4 regions of the Microbispora sp. H10836 genome follow, and region 2 is predicted to be linked to each of the others. Evidence: riboswitches for the same ligand, from Rfam matches in the RefSeq annotation. Region 2 holds a riboswitch; each other region holds the start of a gene.
What was found. A riboswitch is a leader RNA that binds a small molecule or an ion and turns the genes downstream of it on or off. The one in region 2 is predicted to bind cobalamin.
Positions count from the first base shown of each region.

Region 1: linked by a shared signal. The riboswitch ahead of HHX30_RS18935 (ribonucleoside-diphosphate reductase subunit alpha) and the one ahead of HHX30_RS02650 (ABC transporter substrate-binding protein) in region 2 are both predicted to bind cobalamin.
Region 3: linked by a shared signal. The riboswitch ahead of HHX30_RS22045 (CbtB domain-containing protein) and the one ahead of HHX30_RS02650 (ABC transporter substrate-binding protein) in region 2 are both predicted to bind cobalamin.
Region 4: linked by a shared signal. The riboswitch ahead of HHX30_RS15025 (cobyric acid synthase) and the one ahead of HHX30_RS02650 (ABC transporter substrate-binding protein) in region 2 are both predicted to bind cobalamin.

Region 1 is NZ_JABBWU010000009.1:260,088-267,906, reverse strand. Features, by position in the region: gene glmS (glutamine--fructose-6-phosphate transaminase (isomerizing)) at 1-179, shown strand, start outside; gene HHX30_RS18940 (tripartite tricarboxylate transporter substrate binding protein) at 360-1,298, shown strand; cobalamin riboswitch at 1,344-1,584, shown strand; gene HHX30_RS18935 (ribonucleoside-diphosphate reductase subunit alpha) at 1,726-3,978, shown strand; gene HHX30_RS18930 (ribonucleotide-diphosphate reductase subunit beta) at 3,975-4,979, shown strand; gene HHX30_RS18925 (mechanosensitive ion channel family protein) at 5,023-6,078, shown strand; gene HHX30_RS18920 (hypothetical protein) at 6,126-7,694, opposite strand; gene HHX30_RS18915 (P1 family peptidase) at 7,790-7,819, shown strand, end outside.
Region 2 is NZ_JABBWU010000001.1:572,259-580,077, forward strand. Features, by position in the region: gene HHX30_RS02635 (adenosylcobinamide amidohydrolase) at 1-633, opposite strand, end outside; gene HHX30_RS02640 (ABC transporter ATP-binding protein) at 630-1,451, opposite strand; gene HHX30_RS02645 (iron ABC transporter permease) at 1,448-2,488, opposite strand; gene HHX30_RS02650 (ABC transporter substrate-binding protein) at 2,534-3,499, opposite strand; cobalamin riboswitch at 3,578-3,714, opposite strand; gene HHX30_RS02655 (acyltransferase) at 4,213-5,508, shown strand; gene HHX30_RS02660 (Gfo/Idh/MocA family protein) at 5,471-6,343, opposite strand; gene HHX30_RS02665 (histidine phosphatase family protein) at 6,443-7,024, shown strand; gene HHX30_RS02670 (hypothetical protein) at 7,081-7,356, opposite strand; gene HHX30_RS02675 (DUF397 domain-containing protein) at 7,501-7,734, opposite strand; gene HHX30_RS02680 (helix-turn-helix transcriptional regulator) at 7,735-7,819, opposite strand, start outside.
Region 3 is NZ_JABBWU010000012.1:34,636-42,454, reverse strand. Features, by position in the region: gene argG (argininosuccinate synthase) at 1-18, opposite strand, end outside; gene HHX30_RS22060 (ROK family transcriptional regulator) at 148-1,344, opposite strand; gene HHX30_RS22055 (histidine phosphatase family protein) at 1,633-2,190, opposite strand; gene HHX30_RS22050 (CbtA family protein) at 2,201-2,944, opposite strand; gene HHX30_RS22045 (CbtB domain-containing protein) at 2,953-3,141, opposite strand; cobalamin riboswitch at 3,176-3,305, opposite strand; gene HHX30_RS22040 (STAS domain-containing protein) at 3,376-3,678, opposite strand; gene HHX30_RS22035 (SpoIIE family protein phosphatase) at 3,678-7,819, opposite strand, start outside.
Region 4 is NZ_JABBWU010000007.1:70,515-78,333, reverse strand. Features, by position in the region: gene HHX30_RS15040 (FtsX-like permease family protein) at 1-916, opposite strand, end outside; gene HHX30_RS15035 (FtsX-like permease family protein) at 913-3,567, opposite strand; gene HHX30_RS15030 (serine/threonine-protein kinase) at 3,671-5,134, shown strand; cobalamin riboswitch at 5,231-5,354, shown strand; gene HHX30_RS15025 (cobyric acid synthase) at 5,402-6,973, shown strand; gene cobN (cobaltochelatase subunit CobN) at 6,970-7,819, shown strand, end outside.

The sequences.
Region 1 (7,819 bases), on a different contig from region 2:
TCGGCCACCGCACCTCCGAGGCGGCCGACGACTGCATCGTGGTGCCCAAGAACGAGGTCGAGCTCGACCCCATCCTGCTCACGATCCCGCTGCAGCTGTTCGCCTACCACGCCGCCGTCGCCCTCGGCCGCGACGTCGACCGCCCGCGCAACCTCGCCAAGAGCGTGACGGTCGAGTAGGACCCGTTCATCCCGTACGGCCCGCGCCCGCCCGGCGCGGGCCGTACGGGCGTGCGTGCGCGAGTGTCCGGCGCGGAGGGGTATCGATCGCCGCAGCCCTAACGTCCGTTATGTGGTGACATGGTGTAGTTACTCATAGTCTGTGCGTGTAAGGGACTCTTCGGGCAGGAGGGTGCCGACATGCGACGCCGTACGGTCCTCGCGCTGGGGGTCCTGGCCCTCGCGGGCGCGTGCGGCGTCCAGGCGCCGCCGCGCCGGTGGGGGGAGTTGTCCCTGACCGTCCCCCGTCCGCCGGGCGGGTGCGGGGACGGCGTCGCCGCCGGGTTCAAGGCCCTCGTCGAGGGGCGGGGCTGGGCCCGGGCCGTCCAGATCAGGTGGGAGGCCGGCGGCGGGGCGGCCCTCGCCCGGCCGGCCGGGCCGCGGACCGGCCTGGTGGTCGCCGATTCCGCGTTGCTCGCCGCCTGCGCGCTGGCCCGCGACCCGCTCCTGGTCGCCAGGGCCGTCCCGCTCGCGCGGCTGGCGGGGGAGTGGGAGGTGCTCGTCGCCTCGCCCGAATCGGGCTACCGCACGTTCGAGCAGTTCGCCGCCGCGCTGCTGCGCCACCCGGGCGGCCCCAGGGTGGCCGGCGGCGCCGACCGGGGGCCGGAGCACCTGCTGCTCGGTATGACCGCGCAGGGCCTGGGGGCCGACCCGCGGCTGCTCGACTACGTCGCGTTCGGCAGCAGAGCGCAGGCCGTCGCCGCGGTCCTCGACGGGCGGGTCGCGCTCGGGTTCGGCAGCAGGCGCGAGGTCGCCCCCCACGTCCGCGCCGGACGGCTGCGGCCGCTCGCCGTCTCCTCCGCCGAACGGCTGCCCGGGGTGGACGCGCCGACGCTGTCGGAGTCGGGCGTACGCGTCGTGTACGCCGACTGGACCGGGCTGGTCGCTCCGCGCGGCACGCCCGGGCAGGACGCCCTGCTCGACCTGTGCCGGGCCGTCACCGCCACCCCGGGGTGGCGGAGCCTGTGCGAACGCAACGACTGGACGCCGATGTGGCTCGACGGCGACGACTTCCGGCAATGGCTGACCGGCGAGGCGCGCCGAACGGCCCTGCTGCTCAATGATCTCGGACTCCGCTGAAAAGCACAACTTGTGGGGGCAGTTGCGGGAAGGGCCACAAGATGTAGGATCCATCGCGTCGCTGGTTCACCTTGGTGAGGCAAGAGGGAACCCGGTGCGAATCCGGGACTGCCCCGCAGCGGTGAGCGGGAACGACCGCCGTCACACGGCACGGTGTCTGCATGCACCATGTCGTGAAGCACTGGGCGCCGGCGCGCCCGGGAAGCGACGGCCAGTAGGACCGGCGGGCGCGAGCCCGGCCGGACGCCCGCGAGTCCGAAGACCTGCCGGTGACGCGCGCGCATGGGCGCGCGCCCCGCGCCGGGCCCCGAGGGAGGGCTCGCCGCCGTCCGCCACGGGCCACCTGCTGGCCTCTCGTGCGCGTGCGCCGCGGCATGCCCCTCCTCCGGTCCGGCCGGGCCAGGAGACGACGAGGAGAGGGCATCTGATGACGATCACCGACCCGGTCTCCGCGTCCGCGGACCCCGTGTCAGGGGAAGGCGGCGCGCGGGACGCGGCGGCCGTGTGGCAGGCCATCGAGGAGGCGGCGGCCGGGGTCATCGCCGACCCGGAGAACTCGCGCCGGGCGGCCCGGCTGCTGAGCGGGCTGATCGCGGAGGAGGCGGCGGCCGAGGGGGTGCGCGCGTTCTCCGAGTCGGTCGCGGCCGCCCACGCGGCCGGGCTGCTGGGCGACGCCGTCGCCGCGTTCGTGGCCGACGAGGCCGGGGCGCTCGACGCGTTGATCGACACGGCGGCCGACGACCGGTTCGAGTACTTCGGGCTGCGCACGGTCTACGACCGCTACCTGCTGCGCCACCCGGTCACCCGGCGCGTGCTCGAACGCCCGCAGCACTTCCTGCTGCGGGTCGCCTGCGGCCTGTCGGCCACGGTGGCCGAGGCGGCCGAGCTGTACGGCCTGATGTCCACGCTGGCCTACCTGCCCAGCTCGCCGACGCTGTTCAACTCGGGCGCGCGTCGGCCGCAGTTGTCGTCGTGCTTCCTGCTCGACTCGCCCCGCGACGAGCTGGAGAGCATCTACGAGCGGTACGGCCAGGTGGCCCGGCTGTCGAAATACTCCGGCGGCATCGGCGTCGCCTGGACGCGGGTGCGCTCGCGCGGCTCGCTGATCCGGGGCACCAACGGCCTGTCCAACGGCATCGTCCCCTGGCTGCGCACGCTCGACGCCTCGGTGGCGGCCGTCAACCAGGGCGGCAGGCGCAAGGGCGCCGCCTGCGTCTACCTGGAGACCTGGCACGCCGACATCGAGGAGTTCCTGGAGCTTCGCGACAACACGGGCGAGGAGTCGCGCCGCGCCCACAACCTCAACCTGGCCAACTGGGTGCCCGACGAGTTCATGCGCCGGGTCGAGGCGGACGGCACGTGGTCGCTGTTCGACCCCAAGAAGGCCCCCGAGCTGACCGACCTGTGGGGCGAGGCGTTCGACGCCCGCTACCGCGAGCTGGAGGCCGCCGGGCGATACGTCCGGCAGGTGCCGGCCCGGGCCCTGTACGCCCGGATGATGCGTACGCTCGCCCAGACCGGCAACGGCTGGATGACGTTCAAGGACGCCGCCAACCGCACCTCCAACCAGACCGCGCTGCCCGGCAACGTCATCCACCTGTCCAACCTGTGCACCGAGATCCTGGAGGTCACCAGCGACGGGGAGACGGCCGTGTGCAACCTCGGCTCGGTCAACCTCGCCGCGCACCTGACCCCCGAGGGCGACGCCGTCGACTTCGGCAGGCTGCGCGCCACGGTCCGCACCGCCGTACGGTTCCTGGACCGGACGATCGACCTCGGCTTCTACCCGACGCCGGAGGCGGAGGCGGCCAACCGGAAGTGGCGGCCGGTGGGGCTCGGCGTCATGGGCCTCGCCGACGTGTTCTTCGCGCTGCGCCTGCCGTTCGACTCACCCGGGGCACTGGCGCTGTCCACCCGCGTCGCCGAGGAGATCGCGCTCGCGGCGTACGGCACCTCGGCCGACCTGGCCGTCGAGCGCGGGCGCCACCCGGCGTACGAGCAGACGCGGGCGGCGGGCGGCGTCCTGCACCCGGACCACTACCCGTGCTCCCCGGCGCACCCGGAGGAGTGGGCGGCGCTGCGGGCCAGGATCGCGGAGACCGGGCTGCGCAACTCCCTGCTGGTCGCGATCGCGCCGACGGCCACGATCGCCTCGATCGCCGGCTGCTACGAGTGCGTCGAGCCGCAGGTGTCCAACGTCTTCAAGCGGGAGACGCTGTCGGGAGAGTTCCTCCAGGTCAACCGGTATCTCGTCCGCGACCTCCAGTCGCGGGGCCTGTGGACCCGGCCGACGCGCGACGCGATCAAGCTCAACGACGGCTCGATCCAGGACATCCCCGCCATCCCCGGCGAGCTGAAGACGCTCTACCGCACCGCCTGGGAGCTTCCCCAGAAGGCGCTGATCGACATGGCCGCCGCGCGGCAGCCGTACATCGACCAGTCGCAGTCCCTCAACCTCTTCCTGGCCGCCCCCACCATCGGCAAGCTCTCCTCGATGTACGCCTACGCCTGGCGGTCGGGCCTGAAGACCACCTACTACCTGCGCTCCCGCCCGGCGACGCGGATCGCCCAGACGACCGTGCCGGCCGTCACCCCCGCCGTGCCCGATGAAGGGGCCGTCGCCTGCTCCCTGGAAAACCGCTCCCTTGAGAACCCGGAGATCTGCGAGGCATGCCAATGAGAACGATGCTGCTCGACCCGGGCATGGATCTGACCCTGCGCCCGATGCGCTACCCCGGGTTCTACGAGAGGTACCGCGCGGCGATCAGGAACACCTGGACGGTCGAGGAGGTCGACCTCGCCTCCGACCTCGCCGACCTCGCGACCCTCGACGAGGGGGAGCGGCACCTGATCAACCGGCTCGTGGCGTTCTTCGCGACCGGGGACTCGATCGTGGCCAACAACCTGGTGCTGAACCTCTACCAGCACGTGAACGCCCCGGAGGCGCGGCTCTACCTGAGCCGCCAGCTGTTCGAGGAGGCGGTGCACGTCCAGTTCTACCTGACCCTGCTGGACACCTACCTGCCCGACCACGACGAGCGGGTCAAGGCGTTCGCCGCGGTCGAGCACATCCCGTCGATCCGCGACAAGGCCGAGTTCTGCTTCCGCTGGATCGACTCGATCAGCGAGCTGAGCCGGCTGGAGACCCGGGAGGACCGGCGGGCCTTCCTGCTCAACCTCATCTGCTTCGCCGCCTGCATCGAGGGGCTGTTCTTCTACGGCGCCTTCGCGTACGTCTACTGGTTCCGCTCGCGCGGCCTGCTCGGCGGCCTGGCGACCGGCACGAACTGGGTGTTCCGCGACGAGTCGATGCACATGGAGTTCGCCTTCGACGTGGTGGACACCGTACGCCGCGAGGAGCCGGACCTGTTCGACGACGAGCTGGCGGCCCGGGTGACGCGGATGCTGGAGGAGGCGGTCGCCGCCGAGCTCGCCTTCGCCCGCGACCTGTGCGGCGACGGGCACGGCGTGATGAGCGCCGGCAACATGCGGCGCTACCTGGAGTACGTCGCCGACCGCAGGCTCGCCCGGCTCGGCCTGCCCGTCCGGTACGGCACGGACAACCCCTTCCCGTTCATGGAGTTCCAGGACGTGCAGGAGCTGGCGAACTTCTTCGAGCGCCGGGTCTCGGCCTACCAGGTGGCCGTCGAGGGTGACGTCAGTTTCGACGAGGCCTTCTGATCTGTCTGTTTTCGGCGCTCCCGAAAAGGGCAAAGGGAACCCCATGACGACGACAGGGGGCGCCGTCACAGCGGCAGCGTGGAACTGGGCGACCTTGGCGATCGCCGTGACCGCCGCGATCGTCGCGGTGGAACTGGTCCGGCGGGTGCTGAAATCACGCCTCATAGGGGAGCGATGGGCGCTCGCCGGGCCGTTCGCGCGCCGGTGCACCTGGCCGGGGTTCGCCTCGGCCGTGGTGGGCACCGTCAAGGCCGCCTACGACCCGGACATGCCCGGGTCGGACTCGCGCGGCTTCCAGCAGATGCTCTCGCTGCTGCTGATCGCCTGCGTGACCTGGCTGCTGATCCAGGCGGCGTACGCGGTGACCGACGTCGTCCTCGACCGGCTCACGCGGGTCGAGGGCGAGCGCAACCGCCGCGCCCGGCGCATCCGCACCCAGATCGCGCTGGTGCGCCGGGTGTCGGCGGCGGTCGTCGTGGTGCTCGCGCTGGGGGCGATGCTGTTCACGTTTCCGCAGGTGCGAGCCCTGGGCGCGGGGCTGCTCGCCTCCGCGGGGATCGCCGGCGTGGTGGGAGGCATCGCGGCCCAGTCCACGCTCGGCAACATGCTGGCCGGGCTACAGCTGGCCTTCAGTGACGCGCTGCGGCTCGACGACGTGGTCGTGGTGGAGGACGAGTGGGGCCGCATCGAGGAGCTGACCCTCACCTATGTGGCGCTGCGCCTGTGGGACGAGCGGCGGCTCATCCTGCCGGTGTCCTACTTCACCGCCAACCCCTTCGAGAACTGGACGCGCCACGAGAGCCGCATCCTCGGCAGTGTGTACCTCCGCGTGGACTGGTCGATCCCGGTCGAGGAGGTCCGCACCGAGCTCTACCGGGCGCTGCGGGAGAACCCGCTGTGGGACCAGAAGGACTGGACGCTGCAGGTCACCGACATCACCCCGGAGGGACTGGTCGAGCTGCGCGCGCTGATGAGCGCGGCCGACTCGGCGAGCGCCTTCGACCTGCGCTGCGACATCCGGGAGCACCTGGTGAAGTTCATCCGCGAGAAGTACCCCGAGAGCCTGCCACGCCTGCGCCTCGAAACCCCGGCACGCTGAGCGTCTCGTCCGGTCTCTCGAACCGGGCCGTGCGACTGGCGGCGGTGTCAGGGGGTGCTGGACGGGCGCAGGAGCCTGCTCGCGCCCGCGATGAGCGCGGTCGCGAGGATCCACCCGGCCGCGACCAGCCCGTTCGCCAGCCACTGGGTCCATCCGGCCGGCTCCCAGGCGCCCCGCTGCTCGAACACGCTCACCGGCACGAGCAGGTCGAGCGTGTAGACGAACGCGTTGAAGTGGCGCGACTCGTCCAGCCCGATCTGATGCGGTGGCCACCGCGTGAAGATCGCCGTGCCCGTCGCGAGGAGCAGCGCGGCCCACAGGCCGGCGAGCCAGGGCCGGTAGCCGTACCCGACGAGCCCGTCGAGCAGGCGGCCCCACAGCCGCCCGGGCAGCCGCAGCGTACGCCGCCGCGCCCGCTGCCGGGCCAGCAGCACCCGGCGCGCGTCCGGCTCGTGCCCGATGCGCCGGCAGTAGGCCGCCAGCTGCTCGTACGGCTGGGGCAGGTAGCCTCCGGGGTCGCGCCGCAGCCAGGAGAGCCGGTCCGCGAGGGTCGCGGGCCCGCGCAGCGACTCGTACGTCAGCCCGTTGAGCCGCACGTCGCCCGGGTAACTCTCCGGACGGTCGAACAGCACCCCCAGACGTGAGTAGCCGAGGTTGACCTCGCCCTCGATCGACTCGGGTAACAGGATGAGCTCGTCGGCCTGCATGTGGCTCAGGTGCAGCACCCGGCCCGGCGCCCGCAGCACCGCGCCGTGGAACGACAGGACCCCGCCGATGCGCGCGCCGCGCAGCCGTACGGTGCCGTCGGCGGTGAAACCCGCGCCGAGTTCGGCCGCGGCGGCCTGCAGGTGGTCGGCGTGGACGGCGGGCGTGCCGCCCACCGTCACGACGGCGCCTTGGAGGTAGAGCCCGCTGGAGAAGCGTGCGCCGATCAGCCGCAGCCCGCCGGTGGCCCGCATGTCGCGCAGGAAGGCGCTGCCGTCCACCACGAGCCCGCCGGCCCACAGCGCGACCGACTCCCAGGTCCGCGGCTCCTCCGATCCCTCCGGCCCGTTCCAGCCGCCCAGCTCCCACGGCGCCGCCGCCGGCGCCCGGTACGGCATGGCGCCGGGGGTGCCCAGCCGGGTGCCGGAGAGCCGGAGCTGCCCGGTCACGTGGGCGTTGTCCAGGCGCACCCCCGCGTGGACGACCGATCCGTCGAGGTCGAGGAGCCCGTCGACCGTGGCGCGGCTGGCGCGGAAGTGGAGGACGTCGCAGCGTCGCAGCCGTACGCCCCTGGTCTTGGCGTCGGCGAGCGAGACCGTTCCGGCGATGTGGCAGTCGAGCAGATGGACCTTCGTCTCGATCGTGGCGTCGGACAGGTTGAGATCGCCGGCGATCCGGGCCCCGGCGAGCCGGACACCCGGCACCGAGGACGATCCGCCGGCGGTCCGGTCGAGCACCAGGGCGGAGATCACCTCGGCGCGGACCACCCGGGAGCGGCCCCACGTGCCGCCGGACGAGGAGTCCGTCTCCCGGCCGTGGCGGAGGTCGACCCAGGCGCCGGTGGGGTAGGCGTCCCACAGGCGTCGCTCGGCGGGGGTGAGCCGGCGGAAGGGGGGCCGTGATCTTCCCATGGGCCGACGATACCGTCGATCTTCGCGAGGGCCGGCGCCGCGGCGGACCGGCCCGCCTGCCGCGGAGAGCGTGACACCGGGGAAGAGGGAGCGTCATGGGCAACCATCCGAACGGGCGCGTGCGG
Region 2 (7,819 bases):
CGCGGTCCCCGTGCAGGGGAAGCCCGCCTCGATCAGCGCCTGCGTCTTCGCCTCGGTCACCGTCATCACGGCGTTGACCAGTGCCGGGTCGGAGAACGCGACCGGGACGGCCACCAGGATGTTGATCGTCCCCGGGCGCGGCACGCTCGCCCCCGCGTCTCCCGCGCCGACGGCCTCCCGCGCCGTCTCGGAAGCGGCCGCTCCCGCGGCCTCCCCCACACGCTCCCGCACGGACTCCCGCGCGGGCTCTTCGCCCGGCTCCGCGGCGGCCGGCACGCCGGGGTCGGGCACGCCCTCGGGCGAGGCCGCCCAGGTCGGCACGCCGAGCCCCACCGTGGCGACGGCCTCCGCTCCCCCGTCCGACGCGGCGGCGTAGCGCTCCACCAGCGCCGCCGTCATCATGCCGACTCCGGGACCGCCGGGGCCGAGCGCGTCCATGTGCTCCACCGGGTCCATGCGTGAGTAACCGGCCGCCACCTGCGCGTTCAGCACCCACTCGCGGCGGCCGACGCCGCCGCCCAGCATGGCGGAGGAGATCATCCGCCAGCCGGGCCCGAACCGCCACAGCAGCGCGCCGAGCCGCAGGCCGTCCTCCACGCGGTACGTCAGGGACGGCCGCGCCAGGCCCGTCACGTTCCCTCCACGGGAGTCATCCGGGAGGTCAGCGGCCGGACCAGGTGGACGAGCGGGCGCCCGTCGGGGCCGGGCTCCACCCGCACGCTGGCGCCGAAGTGCTCGGTCAGCAGCGGCTCCGCCAGCACCCGCTCGGGCGGCCCGGCCGCGACCGCGCGCCCGGCGGCGAGCAGCACGAGCTCGTCGGCGTACTGCCCGGCGAGGCTGAGGTCGTGCAGCGTCGTCACGACGGTGAGGCCGTCGGCCAGGCGCAGCCGGTCGACGAGTTCGAGCACCTGCTGCTGATGGCCCAGGTCGAGCGCCGTCGTCGGCTCGTCCAGCAGGAGCACCGGCGCCTGCTGCACCAGCGCCCGGGCGAGCACGACCCGCTGCCGCTCGCCGCCGGACAGGTGCCCGAGCGGCCGGGACGCGAAGCCGTCCAGGTCGAGCCGTTCCAGCACCGACCGCGTCACCTCGCGGTCCCGCGGGCTCTCGCTGCCGAGATAGGGGATGTACGGCGTGCGGCCCAGCAGCGCGTAGTCGTACACCTTCATGTCGGGCGGCAGCGCGGGACTCTGCGGGGCGTAGGCGATCAGCCGGGCCCGGCGGCGTGGGCGCAGGTCGTCCACGGCCGTCCCGTCGACGAGCACCTCGCCCTCCCTCGGGACCAGCCCGGCGACGGCCCGCAGGAGCGTGGACTTGCCCGCGCCGTTCGGCCCGATGACCGCCAGCCACCCGCCGCGCGCGGCCGACAGCGTGACGTCCGTGAGCACCCGCCGCCCGCCGAGGGTGACACCCACGCCGCGCGCCTCGATCGCCGGGTGCCCGTCGCCGCTCACGTCTCCACCCGCCGGGTCACGCGCAGGACGGTGACGAAGAAGGGCGCGCCGACGAACGCCGTCACCACCCCGATCGGCAGCTCGGCCGGCGCGAGCACCGTACGCGCGATCGTGTCGGCCAGCACGAGGAACGCGGCGCCGCCGAGGAACGACAGCGGCAGCACGATCCGGTACGACCAGCCGGCGAGCCGCCGGACCACGTGCGGCACGACGATCCCGACGAACGCGATCAGCCCGCTGACCGCGACCGCCGCCGCGGTGGCGAGCGAGGCGGCCAGCAGCACGGCGAAACGCACGCGCGCCGCGTGCAGGCCGAGACTGACCGCCTCCTCGTCGCCGACCGACAGCACGTCGAGCAGCCGCCCGTGCAGCAGCATGACGACGGTCGACACCACGGCGTACGGCGCGATCATGCGGACCTGGTCCCAGCCGCCGCCGACGTCGCCGAGGATCCAGGCGTAGATCCGCTGCAGTTCCTCCACCTTGAGCTGCTGCACGAAGGTCTGGATCGCGGTGAGGAACGAGGTGACCGCCACCCCGGCGAGCACGAGCGTCGCGGTGCCGCCGCCCCGGCCCGCCGTGTGGCCCAGCGCGTACGCGAGGAACACCCCGCCGACGGCCCCGGCGAAGGCGGCGACCGGCACCGCGGTCACCCCGGCGTCGCCGCCCAGGAAGACCACGACGAGCGTGACCGTGAGACCGGCCCCGGCCGCCGCGCCGAGCAGGTACGGATCGGCCAGCGGGTTGCGGAACACGCCCTGGTAACCCGCCCCGGCCGTGGCGAGCAGCCCGCCCACGACGGCGGCGAGCAGCACCCGCGGCACCCGGAGCTGGAACAGCAGCCCCTCCTCGACCGGCGCGAGCCCCGAGTGCAGGGACACCAGCGGCAGCCGGTCGAGCAGCGCGAGCGCGATGGCGCGGGGCGAGATGCCCGCCGCGCCCGCCACCAGGCCGACGGCGAGGCTGGCCGCAAGCACGGCGGACGCGACGAGCAGCGCCCGGCCGCGCCGGGCCGGGGTCACGGCGTCACCACGCATTCACCGGCCACGCATTCACCGGCCACGCGTCACACCACCACGGGCTCAGCTCGCCGCCTTCTGGACGGCGTCGCCGACGGCCTGGGCGAGATCGGCGACCCGCGGCCCCCAGCGGGAGGCGATGTCGTCGTCCAGCTCCACCACGCGGCCCTTCTTCACCGCGGACAGGCCGGACCAGCCGGGCCGCTTGGCCAGCGCGGCGGCGTTCTGGCCGCAGCACTTGGTGTCGCCCAGGAAGATCAGGTCAGGGTCGGCCTTGGCGATGAACTCCGCCGACAGCTTGGGGTACCCGCCCGCCGCGTCGGGCGCCTCGTCGGCGATGTTCTTCAGCCCGAACAGGTTGTAGACCTGCCCGAGGAAGGTGCTCGACGTCGCCGCGTAGGGCGTGCTGTCCAGCTCGTGGTAGTACGTCAGGTTCTTGCCCTTCGGCGCCGCCGCCGCGAGGGCGTCGAGCTTCTCCTTGACGCCGTTCGCCACCTCTTCGGCCTTGGCCGTGTTGCCGGTGACCGCGCCGAGGTCCCTGATCTGGTCGTAGGTCTCGTCCAGCTTGGTCGCGGCGGGTTCGAGCAGCACCGGCACGCCGACCTTCCCCAGACCGGCCACGACGCCTTCCAGGTCGTTGGCGAGCACGACGAGGTCGGGCTTGGCGGCCACGATCGCCTCGACGTTGGGCTTGAACCCCGACAGCGAGGTCTTCGGCGCCTCCGGCGGGTAGTTCGACTGGTCGTCCACCGCCGACACCTGCGCGCCCGCGCCGATCGCGAACAGGATCTCGGTGGCCGTGGGCGAGAGCGACACGATGTGCTCGGGGCGCTTGGCGATGGTCACCGCGCCGTTTCCGGCCTGCACGGTGACGGGGAAGGCGGCCTGCCCCGTGCTGTTCGAGGCGGCGGTGTCCGAGACTGCGGGGGTGGTGGCCGCGGACGTGGCGGCGTCGTCGGTCTGGCCGCAGCCGGCCAGTCCGAGCACGCCCAGCACCACACCCGCGACGGCCGTGCGTACGGGCCTCACGAGGGTCCTCCATCAGGGGGAATGCCGGGAATCGAGGGACCCGCTGGAAGCGACGGATCACCCTTTTCCACGAGGGTCGATAGCGTCGGCGCACAGCGCAGGCGACCTGGCTCGTCCCCGGGGGCGGGGAACCACAGTTGCGGGACAGCGCCGGATTCTCACCGGACTTCGCTGCGCGGCGCGCGTCGGACGCAACGGTACCAATCCCCTGTCCGGCGTCCACCCCCGGCCCGCCCGCGCATGGGAGTCGACGCGGGGTCTCACCCGGCGGTCCGAGGCCGGGCGCGAGCGCGCGGACCGCGTCCGTGACGGACAGCCGGGGCCGGAGGGCTCCCGCCGCCACCGGCCGGGCGAGGCGCTCGACCCGGACGGCCGGGGCGCCTGCCTGGGCGTACGCGGGGATGGTAGGGCTGGCCCTACCCCGGCGGTAGGGGGGCGCCCATGATCGGAAGTAGGGACCGCGTCGCTGCGCCGGCCGGGGCCGCGGCGGGACGCTTGGAGTGTTCGACGGGCCGGAACTCCGAGGTGGTCTCAGCGCCTCGGAGACCCGGGCTTCAAGGACCCCGGCCCCGAAGACCCCCAGTCCTGAAGACTCCCAGCCCCGAAAACTCCGAGCGCACGGGACTCGCGCGCTCGGAGGTCCCAAGCCCGTGACCCCCGCCGCTCAAGGGTCGACCACCCCCGGCGGCCCGACACAGCGAAGGCGTCCCCCCATGTCCCTGACCATGCTCCCCCCCGCTCCGGAAAGGGCCCCGGCCGCGCCCGCGCCACGGGACCGCTTCATCGACGTCCTGCGCGTCTTCGGGATGGTCCTCGTGGTCGTCCAGCACTGGACGATGCCGGTCCTGTCGTACGCCCAGGGACGGCTGACCACGGGCAACGCCCTGGCGGCGGTTCCGTACGTCACCTGGATCTCGCAGGTCATGCCGCTGGTCTTCTTCGCCGGGGGCGCGGCCAACGCGATCAGCTTCCGGTCCGCGGCGCGCCGTGCGGGGCGCCCGGAGGCGCGGTCCGGCGTGGCGCGGGCGTGGACGGCGCGGCGGGTGCGCCGCCTGGCCTGGCCGGTCGTGCCGCTCGCGGTCGTGTGGCTGCCGCTCCCCCATCTCCTGGTCGCGCTCGGGGTGCCCGCGCAGCCGGTGGAGGTGGCCGCGCGTACGGTCGGCCAGTTGCTCTGGTTCCTGGCGGTCTACCTGCTGGCCGTGGTGGCCACGCCGCACCTGATGCGGGTGCGGGCCGGGGTCGCCCTGCCGGTGCTGGCGGGCGGTGCGGTGCTGATGGACGTGGTGCGCTTCTCCGGCCTGGAGGCGGCCGGCTACCTCAACGTCGCGTTCGTCTGGCTGGCGGTCCACCAGGTCGGGTTCCGGTACGCCGAGGGCGGCCTGGAGTGGCTGACGGGACGGCGGGCCGCCGGGCTCGCGGTGTCCGGGTTCGCGATGGTGGCGGCCCTCGTGGCGACCGGGCCCTACCCCGCCAGCATGATCGGGATGCCGGGGATGATCTCGAACATGGCCCCGCCGAGCGCCTGCCTGCTCGCGTTGTTCGCCGGCCAGCTCGGCCTGGCGATGCTGCTGCGCCCCGCCCTGAACACGCTGGCCGCCCGGCCGAGGGCCGAGGCGGTGCTCACCGCGCTCGCGCCGCGCATGATGACCGTCTACCTGTGGCACATGACCGCGCTCGTCGCCGTCGCCGGTGTGGCGACCGTCGGGTTCGGGCTGGCGACCCCGGACACCGGCTCGGCGACCTGGTGGAGCGCAGTCCCGCTGTGGCTGGCCGCCCTGGCGCTGGTCCTGGTCGCGCTCACCGCGATGCTCGGCCGATTCGAGGACCCCGTGGGGGCCGCCGCCCACCGGCTCGTGCCCGCGGCCGCCCCGCTCGTCGGCGGCGCGCTGCTCACCCTCACGATCACCGGTTTCGCGCCCGGCCCCGCGCCGGTTATCGCGTCCGCCGCCCTGGTCGCGGGGCTGGCCCTGGTCAGCCGGCCCGCAGCTGCCGCTCCACGTCGTCGATGATCTCCTGCAGGCGCAGGCCGTGGCGGGCGTCGAGCGGATGCCCGCCGCCGTCGCGCACCGTGCCCGCGAACTGCCTGACCACCTCGGGGACGACGTCGCCGAGTTCGGAGCCGAGCAGCGAGGCGCTGCCACGCCGGCCGTACACGTCGATCCGGCTGGGCGGGGTCTCGCCCTCGGCGGCCATGCACAGCGACGCCTCGCTGACCGCGCCGCCCTCGTGCTCCAGCAGCAGGCCGACCCAGCCGAGCGGATCGCCGTGTGCCCTGACCGCGACCACCCGGCCGAGCGCGGCGTCGAGCAGGTCGATCGTGTGCGGGCCCACGTCGAGCACCGCCCCGCGCTCCAGCCGCCAAGGGGTGGCGAAAGGGCCGCCGCGCAGGCTGCCGGAGATGTTGGCGGCGTGCCCGCCGAAGGGCTCGATGAGCCGGGCGCGGTCCAGGAACTCGACGGTCGCCGCCGAGTATCGGAAGGTGAAGAGCATCTGGGAGGCCACTCCCGCCTCCTCGATCGCCCCGGCCAGGCGCCGGGCGCCGTCGAGGTCGGCCGCGAGCGGCTTCTCCAGCAGCAGTGCCCTGCCCGCCCGGGCCGCGAGCACGCCCAGCTCGGCCTGCACGGCGGGCGGCACGCAGAAGGCGACCGCCTCGGACGCCGCGAACAGGTCCTCCAGCCGCTCGAAGGCGGGCGCGCCGTGGGCGTCCGCGAGCTCGCGCGCCGCCTCGGGCCTGCGTGCCCAGACCCCGGAGAGCGTCGTGTGCGGCCCCGCCGCGAGGGCGGGCGCATGGACCATCTCCGCCCACGGTCCCGCACCGACGAGTCCCACCCGCACCGGCTCCATGGCGTCCCCTCTCCGCGGGGACCCTACTGCAGGCCGCCGCCGCGCGGTCAAGGGGGCCGCCGCGCGTGGAACCGGCCGTACGGGCAAGATGGAGCCCTTATGAACGTCATCCTGCTGAGGCACGGCGAGACCGAATGGAGCAGGGCCGGGCGGCACACGGGCCGCACCGACCTGCCGCTGACCCCGCACGGCGAGGAGGAGGCGCGCGCCCTGTCCCCCCTGGTGGCGGACCGGTCGTTCGCGCTGGTCCTCGTCAGTCCCGCGCAGCGGGCCCGCCGTACGGCCGAACTGGCCGGGGCCGGGCCGTACGAGGTGGACCCGGACCTGTGGGAGTGGGACTACGGCGGCTACGAGGGCGTCTCCACCGCCGACATCCGCACGTCACGTCCCGGCTGGTTCGTCTGGCGGGACGGGGTCGTCCCGGGAGACGAGGCGCACCCGGGTGAGACCGTCGAGCACGTGGGACAGCGGGCGGACAAGGTCCTCGCCCGGATCCGCTCGGCGGACGGCGACGTGCTGGTGGTGGCGCACGCGCACATGCTGCGCGTGCTGGCGGCCCGCTGGCTCGGGCTGCCACCCGACCACGGCAGGTACTTCCGCCTCGACACCGGGACGTACTCCGTCCTCGGGCACGAGCACGGCGACGAGCCCGTCCTGCTGCGCTGGAACGCGCCCGCCTGAACGATCACGAACGATCACGCCGTGACGATCACGCCGTGACGATCAGAACGTGACGATCACGCATGGGCGACCGGCTGGGGTTGCGGCCCTCGGCCGGTCAGCCACTCCAGGACCTTGCGGTGGCCGCGCCGGGCGTCCTCGAAGTGCCCCCACCGCCAGTACCTGGGCTGCTCCCGCACCCCGGTGACCCACGTCCGGTAGGCCACCGACCTGGGCCGCCCGTCCGCCGGGTCCACCGGCGAGGCGACGCCGTAGGTGCGGATCACCACACGGCCTCCGGGCGCGAACAGCACGTCGTCGGCCACCGGGTAAAGAGTCATCTGGTCCAGCACGGGGTCCCCCTTGTGAGCTTTCCTGGGACTCACTGTGCCGGATCCGTGTTACGCCTCCCGCGTCGCGTTGTTACGCCCGTGAGAAGCGGGTGAACACGGGTTACACCAGAAAGGCCGGTCACACCGTCCGGTCACACCGTCCGATCACACCAGGAGGCCGTCGAACTCGCCGTCCTTGACCCCGAGCACCAGGGCCCGTATCTCGTCTCGGGTGTAGATGAGTGCCGGCCCCTCGGGATAGCGGGAGTTCCGGACGGCCACGCTGCCGTCGGGAAGCTCGGCCAGCTCCACGCAGTTGCCGGTCGAGTTGCTGTGGGCACTCTTCCGCCAGGTCACCCCGGCGATGTCGGTTGCGGGCATCCCGTTATATGTCTGCATTCATGTCTCTCTGAGAAGTTCGCCGAGGATCTCGGCAGTGCCGCCGGGCGTGGTGCTCTCCACGCACAGCTGCTCCATGGCCGTG
Region 3 (7,819 bases), on a different contig from region 2:
AGTGAGCACCTTGGACACGAGTAGAATATATACACGGGAATGCATGATCATGCAATCCGGCGCGTGAAGTCTCCGACGGCCGAGTGCCGGCGGGCCCTCAGGTGCGGGTGCCGGGGTGCGGGTGCGGAGTGCGGGTGCGAGCGCCGATCACCGGGCGACCCCGTAGACCTCCTGACTCACGAGTCTGGCCGCCCCGATAACGCCGGCCTGCGGGCCGAGATCGCTCATCATGATCGGCAGGTTCCTGGTGGCGAGCGGCAGCGAGCGCCGGTAGATCGCCCCGCGGATCTCGGCGAGCAGGACGTGGCCCAGCAGCGTGAGCCCGCCACCCAGGACGATGAGGCTCGGGTTGAAGAACGACACCAGGCCCGCCAGAACCTCGCCCACCCGCCGTCCCCCGTCGCGCACCATCTGGACGGACGTCGCGTCCCCGGCGCCGACCGCCTCCCCCACATCGGCGGCGGTGAGCGTCCCGGTGCGTTCGAGGAGTTCCCGGAGCAGGGGCGAGCGCCCCGACCGGGCCGCGGCGAGGGCGTCGCGAGCGAGCGCGTCGCCGCCGAAGGACGCCTCCAGGCATCCCGTGTTGCCGCACGCGCAGACGGCGACCGAATCGGCGACCGGGATGTGTCCGATATCCCCCGCACATCCGTCCATGCCGCGATAGAGCTCACCCTTGGCCACGATTCCGCAGCCGATGCCCGTGCCGACCTTGACGAACAGGAAGTTCTCCACGGTGCCCGCCGCACCGGCGTGTTGTTCGCCGAGTGCCATTACATTGACATCGTTGTCCAGTAAGACCGGACAATCGAACCGCCGCCCGAGCAGATCGCGGGCCGGATAACCGTCCCATCCCGGCATGATCGGCGGCGACACCGGGATACCACGGGAGAAGTCCACCGGGCCGGGCACGCCCACGCCGACTCCCAGCGGCCTGTCCACTCCCAATTTCACGAGCAGCCGCCGGGTCTGTTCCGCGGCGAGTTCGAGCACCGGCTCAGGCCCCCGGCGTACGTCGCATTCGGTGCGTTCGAACGCGAGAACTCGCAGCCGGCCATCGGTGACCGCGGTGGAGACAGAGGTCGCACCGATGGCTATGCCGACGAACCGAACGTGACCGGCGAGATCGATGACGGTCGAGCGGCGGCCTCCGCGGGACGCGGCCGGTCCGATTTCCTCGACGAGATGAAGCGCCGTGAGCCGGCCGAGTTCGGTCCCGATCGTCGTTCGTGACACTTCGAAGTGTTCCGACAGCTGAATGCGAGATTGCGGACCGGCGTCTCGCAATCGCGTCAGGATTTTGGCCTGGAGCCGTGTTTCGGCTCGCCCTGGCACCGAAGTCTCCACATGCCAAGTTTCTCATCGGGTGACGCCTCATTCGTCATCCGCGCGAAACTCCCGGTCCGGCCGGAAATCCGCCGCACTCATCTCATCCGAGAAGGATTGGGAAGAAGTCCGGCCCGATCCGTGCGCCGTCCGGCGAGGAAACTCGCATTCGTGCATGTCCGCGGAACTCGTCGGGCCCACGGTGGGCACCGGGCGCCTTTCGGCAGGCGCCCGGCCGAAGTCAGCCCTCGGCCGACTCAGAGGGAGCGCCATTTCCGCCAGATGTCCGGCCGTACGGCGCGGACCGGCTCACGACGGGACCTTCCGGTTGACGTAGGCGACCCGCCAGCCGCTCCGCGTGGCTAGCAACTCGGTGACCGACAGCGGCGCGAGATCGAAGAGAGCGGCGCCCAGCGGATCGAGCCCCAGCGCGTGGCCGATCGCCGCCCGGATCGTGCCCGCGTCGCACACGGCGACGACGCCGGGCTCCGCGCGCACCAGGTCGAGCCAGGCGGCGACCCGCTCAGCGTGCGCGGCCAGGCTCTCACCGCCGTGCGGAACCACGTGCGGGTCGGTAAGCCAGCTCACCAAGGCGTCCGGCTCCTCCCGCGCGACCTGCTCGTACGGCAGGCCGCGCCACCGGCCGACGTCCACCTCGGCCAGCGCCGGCGCCACCCGCGCCTCCAGACCGATGGCGGCGGCGGTCTGGCGCGCGGCGACGGCGGGACCGGCCCACCCGGCCGAGCCCGCCGTCATCGGAGCCAGGGCGGCGGCCCTGGCCAGGCTCGCCGCGTCGGCGTCCCGATCGGCCAGGGGAAATCGGGCGGCCCGCATCTCCGGCGTACCGGCATGCCGGACGAGCAGCACCGTGCCCGGCTCAGATCGGCGTGGCGGCGGTGGCCGGGACGGCCCGCGCACGTCCCGCCGCCCGGTCGCTCACCCACCCGAACAACACGCCGAAGGCCGTCCAGAAGACCAGCTGGGTCCCCAGCGACGCGAGCCTGAACTGCCACAACAAGGTGGCGGGGAAGCCCTCGGGCACCTCGTCGACGGTGGGCAGCAGAATCCAGGCGGCTGTCACCGGGACCAGGAACGCCAGCGCCGCCGCGGTCCACCGTGCCCAGGGCCCCGCGGTGACCCTGCGGGCGGTCGCCACCGCGATCACCGCCGCCGCGAGCCCGACGAGGACCATCACCACGTAGAGCACGGTACGGCTATTGATCGTCTCCGGGTCTCCGACGGCCGGCGGGTTGGCCGGATATTTCACGAATGGCACAAGAATCACCGCCACGAACGCCGTCCCTGCCGCGGCGAGTGCCAGCCCGCCCTCCGACCGGGGGCCGACCCGCCCGCGCAGCCCCGCGTACGCGAGGGCGAAGATCCCTCCCACAGCGAGCCCGTACAGGCCGGTGGCGAGGAACAACCCGGCCTTCTGCCCCGGTCTGCCGACCAGTTCCTCCTCGCCGTGGTCGTGACCATGCGCGTCGTGCGCGACGTGGGCCTCCTCCAGCGCGATCGCGCTGTCGACCCGCGGCTCGCCGAAAGCGAAGGCGAAGCCGCCCGCGATCAATCCGGCCAGCAGGCCCAGAAGCAGGCCCCTGACCACCAGGGTGCGTACCACGCCCGCGCTCAGTGGCAGGGCACGCCGAGCAGGTGGCGCCCGTCGTGCATGAGCTCGTGCAGATAGGCGCCGCTCTGCGAGATCGCCCCGTTGTCCATCAGAACCAGGTAGGCGATCAGCAGCAACACCGGCACGGTCAGCAGCCACAGCCTCAGTCGCGGGATCGGGATGACGGAAGGAGTGGACATTCCACTCATACAGGCCTCCTCAGGGATGACGCGTCCCACCATGCGAGGTCACGAAGGCCCAAGCGACCTGGCTCCCGGGATGTACGTCCCGAATACAGTGGCGCGTCCGCACCGGCATCTCACCGGATTTCCCTTGGACGATCGTGAAATCCACCGGAACGTATCCCTTCCCCCTGTTCGCGTCAACCCTTCACAGGAGGTGCCCAGCGGTCCGGCCACAGGACGAGGCCGAGAACGCCCGCCCTAACGGACGTCGGGACCGCCGTCCTGGACGGTGGCGAGGTCGGCGAGCCCGGAGATGGTCAGGAGGGGGGTCAGCAGGGGGTTGGCGATGAGGGTGATGCGGTCGGCGTGGGCGAACAGGACGCTCAGGCCCGCGCTGTCGAGGTATTCGACGAGGGTCAGGTCGAGGACGACGGGGCCAGGCGTGCGGTCGAGAGCGGCGGCGAGGCTGTCGGTGTTGCTCATGTCGATCTCACCGGCGACGGTCAGCAGGGCGGCGCCGTCAGGGCCATGGCCGGGGGTGAGGGTGAGCGGCGTGGTCATCAGGCGATCCTCATCTGCATGTCGACGGTGGTGCCGGACGGGCCCGGGGTGATGGTGACCTGCTGCATCATGGCGCGCATGAGGGCGACGCCGCGGCCGCGGTGGCTGTTCACCTCGGGTTGCGGGGCCTTCCAGCGGCCGGTGTCGGCGACGGTGAGGCGCAGGTTGTCGACGGACGCCTCGGCCCGGAGCCGGACGGTGTCGCCGGGAGTGTGGCGGTGGCCGTGCTCGATCGCGTTGGCGCACGCCTCACCGGCGGCGACCAGGACGTTCTGCACGATCTGGGCCGGTAGGTCGCACTGGCCGAGCCAGCTCCGCAGCGCCTTGCGAACGGGCGCGAGCTGCGACGACTCGGCGGGGAACGTCATCTCCAGTGGGGCCGGGTGCCGGTAGAGCAGCAGAGCGACGTCGTCGTCGTAGCCGTCGGCGGGCGCCAGGCGGATCATCACCTGCGTGGCGAGGTCGTCGACCGCGACGTTCCTGCCGTCCTGTACGGCTTGGCTGGCCTGGTCGATGCCCGAATACAGCGAGCGGCGACGACGTTCGACCAGGCCGTCCGTGTAGAGCATGAGCGTGGCACGCGCGGGGATGACCGCCTCGCCCTCCGGGCGCGTCGCACCCGGGCGGACGGCCAGGGGAACGGAACGTCCGCCGTCGAGCAGGCCGGTGCTGCCGTCGGGGTGGGCGAGTATGCCCGGGGGGTGTCCCGCGCTGGAGTACGACAGGTGCCCGGTCTCCGGGTCGAGGACGCCGCAGAAGACCGTGGTGCACCGGGCGCCGGGGACACCGGCGGCGAACTGGTCGAGGGCCATGAGCACGCGGGCCGGGCTGTCGTCCTGCAGGAGCAGCGCGCGGCAGGCGCTGCGCAGTTGTCCCATGACGGCGGCGGCCTCCACCCCGCGTCCGACGCAGTCGCCGACGACGATGCCGATGCGTCCGCCGGGCAGGGCGATGGTGTCGTACCAGTCGCCGCCGACCTCCAGAGGCCGGGTGGCGGGCTCGTAGCGTACGGCGAACCCGTCGGGAAGCTGGGCGGGGCCGAGGATGGCGCGCTGCAGCGCGATCGCGGTCTCGCGTTGCTGGTCGATCTGGTGGGCGCGGACCAGTCCCTGGGCCAGCCGCCCGGCCAGCAGCGACAGCAGCAGCTGGTCCTCGGTGGTGAAAGACCGGTCGCCCAGTTCGATCCACAGCGCCATCGGGCCGTCGGGGTGCTCCAGGAGGATGCCGACCCCGTCGTGCCCGGCGACCGGGGTGAGCAGAGGCCGCTGCGGCATGCCGGCGAGCGTCCGGCGGCGTTCGGCGGGCATACCGTGCCAGCTCACCGAGGTGTCCGTCGCGGTCAGGGCCGGCTCTTCGTCGCCCTGGCCGAAGACGGCGGCCAGCACGGACTTCGCGCGCCACAGATTCCGTAGTTCCTCCAGTGCGCCGGTCAGCGCGTCGGAGAGACTCCCCGCCTGGGAAAGGCAGGTGCTCAGGGAGGCGAGGGCGCTCTCGCGCTGGATGGCGTAGTGCTCGGCCGTGACGTCGCGAAGGGTGCCGACGACGACCCGGCGTCCGGTGTCGGGATCCTGTGCCTGGTTGAAGCTGACGCTGACCCACAGCCGGTGCCCGTCGCTGTGGGTGACGGGGATGGTGTAGCTGCCCTGCCCGGGGCCGACGAGGCCGCTGAACGCGTCGGCGACCTGCTGATGGGCCTCGGGATCGCCGGCGGCGTCCGGCCACCACGGGTGGATCGGCGTGTAGGGCAGGCTCTCGGGGCCGTAGCCGAGGATGTCGGTGAACGCTTTGTTGATCTCGACGACGGCGCCGTCCTCGTCGCAGACGAAGAACGCCTCCTGCAGCGAGTTCACCAGTGCCGTACGCCAGCGCGCCTGGTGCTGGCGCAGCCGCGCCATGTCCATGGTGGCCCGCACCCGCGCGAGCAGCTCCGCGGCGGCGAAGGGCTTGACCAGGTAGTCGTCGGCCCCGGCCTGCAGTCCCTCGATTGACGCCTCCTGGCCCGCCCGCGCGGACAGCAGCACCACGGGCACGGTCGCGGTGCGTGGATCGGCCCGCAGCGCCGCGACCAGGGACAGGCCGTCCAGGCGGGGCATCATCACGTCGCTGACCACCAGATCGGGGGCGTCCGCATGGATGGCGTCCAGGGCCTCCATCCCGTCGCCCGCGGTGCTGACGAGGTAGCCGGCGCCCTGGAGGAGACGGACGAGGTACCCGCGCATGTCGGCGTTGTCGTCGGCGACCAGCACACGCGCCGGGGCGGCGGAGTCTTCGGCGCGGGCCGCGAGTCCCTCGTGGGACACCTTCCCCATGGCGGTCCCGGCGGGCTCGCCCCTGCCGTCCGCGGGCAGCCAGCGCAGCGCCTCTTCGACGTAGGGGTCGGCGAGGGTGCCGGTGGTGCCGGCGCCGGCCGTCGTGATCGCGTCCGCGGGCAGGTGCGCGGCGCCGTACGGCACGCGGATGGTGAATCGGGTGCCCTCGCCCTCGATGCTGTCCGCGGTGATCGTGCCGCCGTGCAGGCCGACCAGCTCCTGCACGAGGGCCAGCCCGATGCCGCTGCCCTCGTTGGACCGCGAGCGGGCGTTCTCGATGCGGTGGAACCGCTCGAACAGTCGCGGCAACTCCGTCGCGGGGATGCCGATGCCCGTGTCGGTGATGGTCACCACCGCCTGGGCGTCCTCCCCGCGCACCTCGACGCCGATCGAGCCCTCGAAGGTGAACTTCAACGCGTTGCTGAGCAGGTTGAGCACCACCTTCTCCCACATGCCGCGGTCGATGTACACCGGCTCGTCCAGGGGAGGGCACTCGACCCGGAACCCGAGCCCCGCCTTGTCGATCGCGGAGCGGAAGAGGCTGGCCAGCTCGGCGGTGACCGTGGCGAGGTCGACCGGTTCGTAGCTGGCCTGCATCCGGCCGGCTTCGATGCGGGAGAAGTCCAGCAGGGTGTTGACCAGCTTGCCCAGCCGCAACCCGTTGCGGCGGATGACCTCCAGCTCCTCGCGCACCTGCGCGTCGGCTTCCTGGAGACGGCCGCGCAGCTCCTCCACTGGCCCCATGATCAGGGTCAGCGGAGTGCGGAACTCGTGGCTGATGTTGGAGAAGAAGACCGTCTTCGCACGGTCGAGCTCGGCCAGCTCCTCCGCCCGCCGCTGCTGGGCCTGGTAGCTGCGCGCGCTCGCGACGCCCGCCGCGACGTGCCCCGCGGCCAGCTCGATGAACCCGCGGTAGGCGTCGTCCAGGCGGCGGTAGCGGTTGAGCGCGGTCACGAGGAACCCGTACGGCGCACTGCCCTGCTGGAGCAGCGGCACCACCAGCGCCTGTACGGGCGGCTCCGGCCAGTCTCCGGACGGGAGACCGGCGTACGCGGCGCCGTCGAGCGGGACGAGCACCGGCTCTCCCCGGGCCAGCACCGTCGAAGGCCATACCGCGTCCGGATCGTCGGCCGGCAGTGTGAGGGGGGCGGCCGGATGCCCGGCCGAAATCCCGGTCACCCCCGCCAGCCGCACGCCGCCGCCCTCCTGGTACAGGTAGGTCAGGGTGAACGGGAGGTCCTGGAGGTTGCGGCCGAGCTGCCTGCAGGCGAAGGCCAGCATCTCCTGCTCGGTGCGGACCACGCTGGGGTCCGAGCCGAGGTCCCGCAGGGTCGCCATGCGCCGCTCGCCGATGACCCGCTCGGTCTCCTCGCTGACGACGCACAGCATGCCGACCACGGCGCCGGAGTCGTCGCGCAGGGGACTGTAGGAGAACGTGTGGTAGGTCTCCTCCGGGTAGCCTGCTCGTTCCAGGAACAGCAGGAGCGCCTCGTCCCAGGTCGCCTTCCCCGTGGCCAGCACGGCCTCGATCCGCGGGCCGATGTCGCCCCAGATCTCCGCCCAGACCTCGCTCGCGGGCCGGCCCAGCGCCCACGGGTATTTCCGGCCCAGGGTGTCGCGGCGGTAGGCGGCGTTGCAGAAGAACGTCAGGTCCGGCCCCCACGCCATCCACATGGAGAACCGGGACGACAGCAGGATGCTCACCGCCGTCTGCAGGCTCTGCGGCCACTCGTCCGGCGGTCCCAGGGGCGTCGCCGCCCAGTCCACCAACGCCAGATCCCGGCCGACCTCGTCGTCTACGGCGAACACTCCGGCCCCGGCCGCTGTCCGCG
Region 4 (7,819 bases), on a different contig from region 2:
CCGTGGTGCCCAGGCACACGACGGCCAGCCCTCCCAGGAACACCGTGATCAGCGCGCGTGTGACGGCCAACCGGTCCAGGTACTCCCGCAGGATCCGGTCGAACCCGGTCGACAGGGCGAGTTCGAGGTCCTGCCTGCCCAGGCGGCGGCCGAACTCCTCCGTGGCGGCGAGCACGGCCGCCGCGTTGCCCGCGGTGACGCGGTCCGCCGCCGGGGTGACGAGCCATCGGAAGACCATCGGCAGTTCGGCGCCCGCGAGGCTGTCGCCGTCGGTGAGCGCGGTGACGATCAGGTCGTCCTCCGTGGCGAGCGGCACGCGGTGGTGGATGACGTAGGTGAGCTCCGGCTCGATGGCCCAGAACCGGTCGGCGGGACGCGCCGGCTCGAACAGGCCGGTGACCTTCGCGGTCAAAGCGCCGAGGCGGAGCGTGTCGCCCGTCTTGATCGACATCTCCGTGGCGGCGACCACGGGGACGGCCACCTCGAGACGGGTGCCCGAGCCGGGGCCCGGGGGGCCGCCCTCGACGTACCGCACCCGCCGGTCCGCCCCGGAGACCCATTTCAGCGTCAGATACCGATGCGTCTGCTCGTTCAGCAGCATCGGCGGGGCGGAGAAATCGAAGAACGGGACGGGGTCGGCGACCTCCCGCAGCGCCGGGGGGAGCAGCTCGCGCCAGGCGGCGTCCGCCCTGGCCGCCTCGGCCGTCGTCCGCATCGGCGTCAGGTCGAAGCGGCGGGTGAACTGGACCGCCAGCGACGCCGTGGCGGGCGGGGCGGAGCCGATGACCGACCTTGCCGCCGCGTCGAGGGAGGACTCGACCATCCGGGGCAGAGCCGAGACGACCAGGGCGGCGCCGAACACCAGCGCGGCCAGCAGCGCCGCCACCCCCCTGTGCACACCCAGAAGGCGGATCACGACGCCTCCCCCGCACGCAGCGCGGCGGCCGGCTCACGGCGGTGCAGCGACCGCGCGAGTCCCGCCACGATCACGAGGAGCACCACGAGGACCGCGGCGGCCAGCGCCGCCACCTGAGACCACGGCACGTGGAGCAGCACCGGCAGCCCGCCTGCGGTCGCGTATCCCGCGGTCACCATCGGCGGCACCACCGCGGCGGACACTGCCACGGCAAGCGCCGCTCCGCCGGCCAGCGACAGCCCGATCACGAACGACTGCTCGGCGGCGAGCAGGCCGAGCGTCTGCCGGAAGCTCACGCCGAGGGCGCCGAGCACGGCGAACTCGCCCCTCCGCTCGCGCGCCGCGACCGCGGCGTTGACCAGGAATCCCAGCACGGCGAACGCCAGCGCCGCCGCGAAGCCGAGCAGCAGCGCGCCCTGCAGGCCGGCCGCCGTGGGGTCGTCCCTGAGACTCGCGGTGAGCGCGGCCACGTCGACGACGTCCCCGCGGCCGGCGGCCAGCGCGGCGGCGGCTCGCGCGGTGTCGTGCCCGTCGGCGGCCAGCCACCATTCCGTCGCCTGCCCCTCGGCGCCTTTCCCCCGAAGCGCCGTAAGGTCGGCGAGCAGGGCCGGGGCGCCCTCCGGCGTGCCGGGCATCGCGGTGACGACGCCCACGACCCGGATCGGGATCGCCGCCGTGCCGGCCGTGATCCTGGTGGTGTCCGCCAATCCGGGGGTCACCACGACCGGAAGCGCCTGTCCGGCGGACCCGGCGATCCGGGAGGCCAGCGTGGCCGGCGACAGCTCCGACAGGTCGGGGCGCAGCAGCAGGACACGGCCCAGCTGCGCCGCGTCCGCGGCGATAAGGGTGGCGTCCGCGCCGTCCGCGACGACCGTGGCGCGGTGCGCGGGCACCGCCGCCGCGACCCCAGGCAGCGTGGTGAAGGTTCGCGCGTCGTCCCCGGGGAGGGCCGGGACGCGCAGGCCGGCGCCGGCGAGATGCCTGGCCCGGTCCTCCTGGGCGCCGCGCCAGGTCGCGGCGGTGGTCAGGGACAGCACGCCGATCGCCGTCGCCATCGTCAGCAGCAGCGCCGGACCCGAATAGCGGGCCGGGCGCCGGCTCACCTGCCGGGCGGCCGTCGCCGGCCCGAACCCGGGGCGCCGGCGCGTCGCCCGCTCGGCGACCCTGGCGACTGCGGGCACCAGCCGCAGGGCGGCCATCCCCCCGCAGAGCAGGGCGAGCGCCGGTCCCGCCCCGACCAGCGGGTCGAGCCCGAGCTCGCCGCCGAGGCGCGTGGTCTCCGGCGCGTCCTGTCCGCGCAGGCGCCAGACGGCGAGCGCCGCCAGGACGAGCAGCGCCACGTCGGCTCCGGCCCGCTGGAGCAGGCCCGGCCGGTCGGCGCGTCCGCGCGCCGCCTGCTCCTCGACGTACGTGCGGCGGGCGGCGAGCAGCGGCGGGGCGGCCAGCATAACGGCGCAGGCGAGCGCGACCGCCGCCGCGACCGCGAAGGTGGCCCCGTCAGGCGCGCGGGGCGGCGCCACGCCGGTGGCCTCGATCCAGGGGAACGCGTTCACCAGTCGCAGGAGCACGGGCGCGAGGAACGGCGCCGCGGGCGCGCAGGGCAGCGCGATCAGCAGCGCCTCCCCCGCCGCCATGGCGGCGAGCCGCGGTGACCCGCCGCCCCTCGATCGCAGCAGGGCCGTCTCCATCCGGCGGTGCTCGGCGAGCAGCCGCGCGGTCAGCGCCAGCGCGTACGCGCTCAGCACCAGCAGTTGGAGCACCGGCACCAGCATGGTCGAGCGGGCGACCAGGGCGCCGCGGTCGAGCCGCAGCAGCATGCCGGACAGCGTCTCGGTGACCGTGCACCGTGGGCAGCCGGACCGCACGGCGGCGGAGGTCCCGGCGACCGAGGCCGCGAACGGCCGCAGCCGGTCGGGGGAAAGCCGGCGCAGGTCGGGTTCGGCGAGCCAGCGGGCCGAGACACCGGTCCCGAAGCGGCCGAGGAAGGCGCCCTCCGGCACGACCAGGGGCCCGCGGGAGGTGAAGTCGCCGGTCCGCGTGCCGTAACGCAGCAGGTCCTCCCCCTTCCAGCGCGGGTCGTCGGGGTCGCGGAGCCGGAAGACGCCGGTGACGTGCACGCGGACCGGCTCTCCGTCCAGGCGTCCGACGACGGTGAACTCGTCGCCTGCGGACACGCCCATCGCCCGGGCGGCCGGCTCCGAGAGCGCCACCGCCGTCTTCTCCGTGGGCCAGCGCCCGCTCACCAGGTCCGCCTGGCCGTCCAGTCCCTCGTACGCGGCGAACCGGGTCAGGACGGGCTGGTCGCCTCGATCCTGTCCCTTCAGCGCGTACGAGGCGGACTCGACGCGTACGGTGACCCGTACGGGCACCTCTTCGTGGGCGTGGGCGATCCCCGCGCGGACGGCGCGGTCGATTCGGGCGAAGTCCCCGGCCGTGACCGAGGAGGTGACGACGGTGGCGGTGGACGCGAGCGGCGCCGTCTCCAGGGCCCGGCGCACACCCGCCTGGGTCGCCGACCCCGCGTGCAGCAGCAGAGCCGAGATCGCGGTGGTGGCGAGCAGGATGGAGCCGAACGCGGCGGCCAGCAGCAGTGGCTCGGCCGGCGCGCGCCGGACCACCAGCGGCAGCCGCGCCCGCACCATCCTCACCATCCGGGCCTGACCACGCTCATCCCGGCATCATGACAAGCATGATCGAGAAGCACCACCGTTACGTTCATCTAAGGTGTGGGGAAAACGGGCCGAGGAGGGCTGCATGCCTGCGGTGGGGCCGCTGCTCACGGGAGATCCGGCCGAGATCGGCGGCTATCGGCTGGAGGGCCGCCTCGGCGCGGGCGGCCAGGGGGTGGTCTACCTCGGCCGCGCGGCCGGGGGCGCGCCGGTGGCGGTCAAGCTGCTGCATGAGGGCTGGTCGGGGGACGAGGACGCCCGCCGCCGCTTCGCACGGGAGATCGCCGCCGCGGGGCGGGTCGCGCCGTTCTGCGTGGCCCGGGTGCTCGACTTCGACCTGGACGGCCCGCGGCCCTACGTCGTGAGCGAGTACGTGGAGGGCCCCACGCTGCAGCGGGCAGGACGGCGGTCCGGGCCCGCCCTGCACCGGCTGGCCGTGGCGACCGCGACCGCACTCGCCGCCGTGCACCAGGCCGGGATCGTCCACCGCGACTTCAAGCCCGCCAACGTGCTGCTGGGGTCCGACGGTCCGAGGGTCGTCGACTTCGGGGTCGCCCGCGGTCTCGGCGCGACCACGGCGACCGGCGGCACCGTCGGCACGCCCGCCTACATGGCGCCCGAGCAGATCGCCGGCGAGCCGCCCGCGCCCGCCTGGGACGTGTTCGCGTGGGGCGGCGTGATGGTGTTCGCGGCCACCGGCAGGCCGCCGTTCGGCGACGACGCGCTGCCCGCCGTGCTGAACCGCGTGCTCACCAAGGAGCCCGACCTCGGCGACCTGGAAGAGCCGTTGCGCTCCATCGTCGCGCTGGCCCTCCGCAAGAACCCCGCCGAGCGCCCGGGCATCCTCGACATCACGATGCGGCTGCTCGCCGCGGTTCCGGAGGGGACCGCCGGGAGCCTCCCCGCCGTGCTCACCGCCGGACGGCATTCCGTGGCTCCGGAACCCGGCACCGTCCCCTCACGGCGGGGCTCCGGCCGCCGCCGCGGGCTGCTCGCGGGGGCGGCGGTCACCCTCGCGGCCGCGACGACCGGGGGCGTGCTGCTGTCGGTGCCGCCGTCCGAAGGCGCCGCCGAAAACGTCGCCGGGGGCGACGCGCGCGGCACGGCGGTCGCCGCCGCCGTGTCCACTCCGGCGGCGAGTCCCAGCCCCTCACTCAGCCCCTCGCCCACCCCGGCGTCCGCTCCGACGCCCACTGCACGCGTGCCGCTGCGCTTCACCGCGCGCTTCGCGGGCGTGTGGCGCGGCAGGGTGGACTACGAGCCCGGCGCGTACGACACGCTCGTGCTGACCGTGCCGAAGGGCGGCGACACGGTCACCGAGCAGTTCGTCGACTACCACTGCGTGGGCACCTCCAGGCTCCAGGTGGTCAGCGGGACGACGGTGCGGCTGAAGCGGGTCTCGATGCGGGGCAACTGCGTGCGCAACGGCACGATCTATCTCACCGTCCACGACAACGGCACGATGACGTTCGACTACAACGGGCACGGCGAGAACAAGTGGACGAAGAACGAGCCGTTCTACATGATCGCCACCTTGAAGCGCATGTGACCAAGCGCACCTAGCGTCCCCACTAGATCAGACAGACCACACTTGCGGGACATCCGACACAAAGGTGTATGTTGACCACCGCAAGCGACGGACGCGGAGGAAGCCGGTGTGAATCCGGCGCGGTCCCGCCACTGTCACCGGGGAGCGACCCTCACCCACGCCACTGCCCAGCACGGGCGGGAAGGCTGAGGGAAGCGCCGATCCGGGAGCCAGGATACTCCGGCCGTCGGACCTTCTACCGGGGGCGCGGACACCCCCAGGGGGGACATGCCATGGCCCGGACAGGCCTGCGCAGACGCGCCTCACTGCCGGTTTCGCGCTCCATCACCTGACGTGGCGGCCGGCGGCGGCCTGCTCGTGGCGGGCACGACCTCCGATGCCGGGAAGAGCGTCCTGGTGGCCGGGCTGTGCCGGTGGCTGGCCCGGCGCGGCGTACGGGTCGCGCCTTTCAAGGCGCAGAACATGGCGCTCAACTCGATGGTCACCGCCGACGGCGGCGAGATCGGACGGGCCCAGGCGATGCAGGCCGCGGCGGCCCGGGTCGAGCCCGAGGCCGCGATGAACCCGGTGCTCATCAAACCGGCCGGGGAGCGGCACTCCCACGTCGTCGTGCTCGGCCGGGCGCACGCCGACGTGGACGCCGTGTCCTACCGCGACCACAAGATGCGCCTGCTCGACGTCGCCCTCGACGCGCTGAACGGCCTGCGCCGCCGCTACGACGTGGTGATCTGCGAGGGGGCGGGCAGCCCGGCCGAGGTCAACCTGCGCGACCGCGACATCGCCAACATGGGCCTGGCCCGCGCGGCCGGTCTGCCGGCGCTCGTCGTCGGCGACATCGACAGGGGCGGCGTGCTCGCGCACTTCGCCGGCACCCTCGCGGTGCTGGACCGGGACGACCAGCGGCACATCGCCGGCTTCGTGGTCAACAAGTTCCGCGGCGACCTCGCGCTGCTGCGGCCGGGGCTCGACTGGCTGGCGGAGGCGACGGGCCGTCCGTGTCTGGGCGTGCTGCCGTGGCGCTCGGGCCTTTGGCTCGACGTGGAGGACTCTCTCGACCTCGACAGCCGTCCCGGCCTGCTCACCCCGCCGGTCGGAGATGAGATCCTGCGCGTGGCCCTCGTACGGCTGCCGCGGATGTCCAACGTCACCGACGCCGACGCGCTGGCCGCCGAACCGGGGGTGAGTGTGCGCCTGGTCACCACTCCCGCCGAGCTCGCCGACGCCGACCTCGTCGTGCTGCCCGGCACCCGCGCCACCGTCGGCGACCTCGCCTGGCTGCGCGAGCGGGGCCTGGACGAGGCGCTGCGCCGCCGCGCCGCCGAGGGCGGCCCGGTGCTCGGGATCTGCGGCGGCTACCAGATGCTCGGCACGGTCGTCGACGACGACGTGGAGAGCCGGGCGGGCCGGGTTCCCGGCCTGGGCCTGCTGCCCGCCCGCACGGCGTACGCGCCGGACAAGGTGCTGGCGCTCGCGGAGGGCGAGTGGCGGGGCCACGAGGTGGCGGGCTACCAGATCCACCACGGCCGGGTCACGGCAGAGGGCGGCGAGCCGTTCCTCGACGGCTGCCGGGCGGGAGCGGTGTGGGGCACGACCTGGCACGGCCTGTTCGAACGGGACGGCTTCCGCCGGGCCTTCCTCGCCGAGGTCGCCGCCGCCGGCGGCCGGGCCTGGCTGCCGGGGAGCGGCACGTTCGCCGCGCACCGGGAGGCCCGTCTCGACGCGCTGGGCGACCTCGTCGAGGAGCACCTGGACACCGAGGCCGTGTGGCGGCTCATCGAGCGGGGCGTGCCCGGCGGCCTGCCCACCGCCGAGATCGCGTTGCGGGAGGACCGTCCATGACGATGCTGCTGCTGTCCACCGCCGACACCGAGCTGCTCGCCGCCACCCGCGGCGGGGCGGGCTGGCGGGTCGCCAACCCCGCGCGTACGGACGTCGGGGACGTGCCCGCGCTCGTGGACGGCGTGGACGCCGTCGTCGTCCGGCTGCTCGGCGGCAGGCGCTCGTGGCCCGAGGGGCTCGACGCCGTGCTGGCCGCCGGGCTGCCCACGATCGTGCTCGGCGGCGAGCAGGCCCCGGACGCCGCGCTGATGGCGCTGTCCACCGTGCCGTCGGGGGTCGCGGCCCAGGCGCTCGCCTATCTCGCGGAGGGCGGCCCGGACAACCTGGCGGAGCTGCGGCGCTTCCTGTCCGACACGCTTCTGCTGACCGGCGAGGGCTTCGCGCCGCCCAGACCCACCCCCGCCTGCGGCGTGCGGCCCGGCCGCGCCCGCCGGGAGGGCCGCCCGCTGGTCGGCGTGGTCTACTACCGGGCCCACGAGCTGTCGGGCAACACGGCGTTCGTCGACGCGTTGTGCGACGCGGTCGAGGCGGCGGGCGCCGACGTGCTGCCGGTCTTCTGCGGGTCGCTGCGCGGGGCGGGCGACGACCTGCTCGAACCGCTGCGGCCGGTGGACGCCCTCGTCGTCACCGTGCTGGCCGCGGGCGGCGCGGTGGCCGCCGCCGCGAGCGCGGGCGGCGACGAGGACGCCTGGGACGCCGGGGCGCTCGCCGCCCTCGACGTGCCGGTGCTGCAGGCGCTGTGCCTGACCACCCCCCGCGCGGTCTGGGCGGACTCCGACGCCGGCCTGTCCCCGCTGGACGCCGCGATGCAGGTGGCGGTGCCCGAATTCGACGGCAGGCTGATCG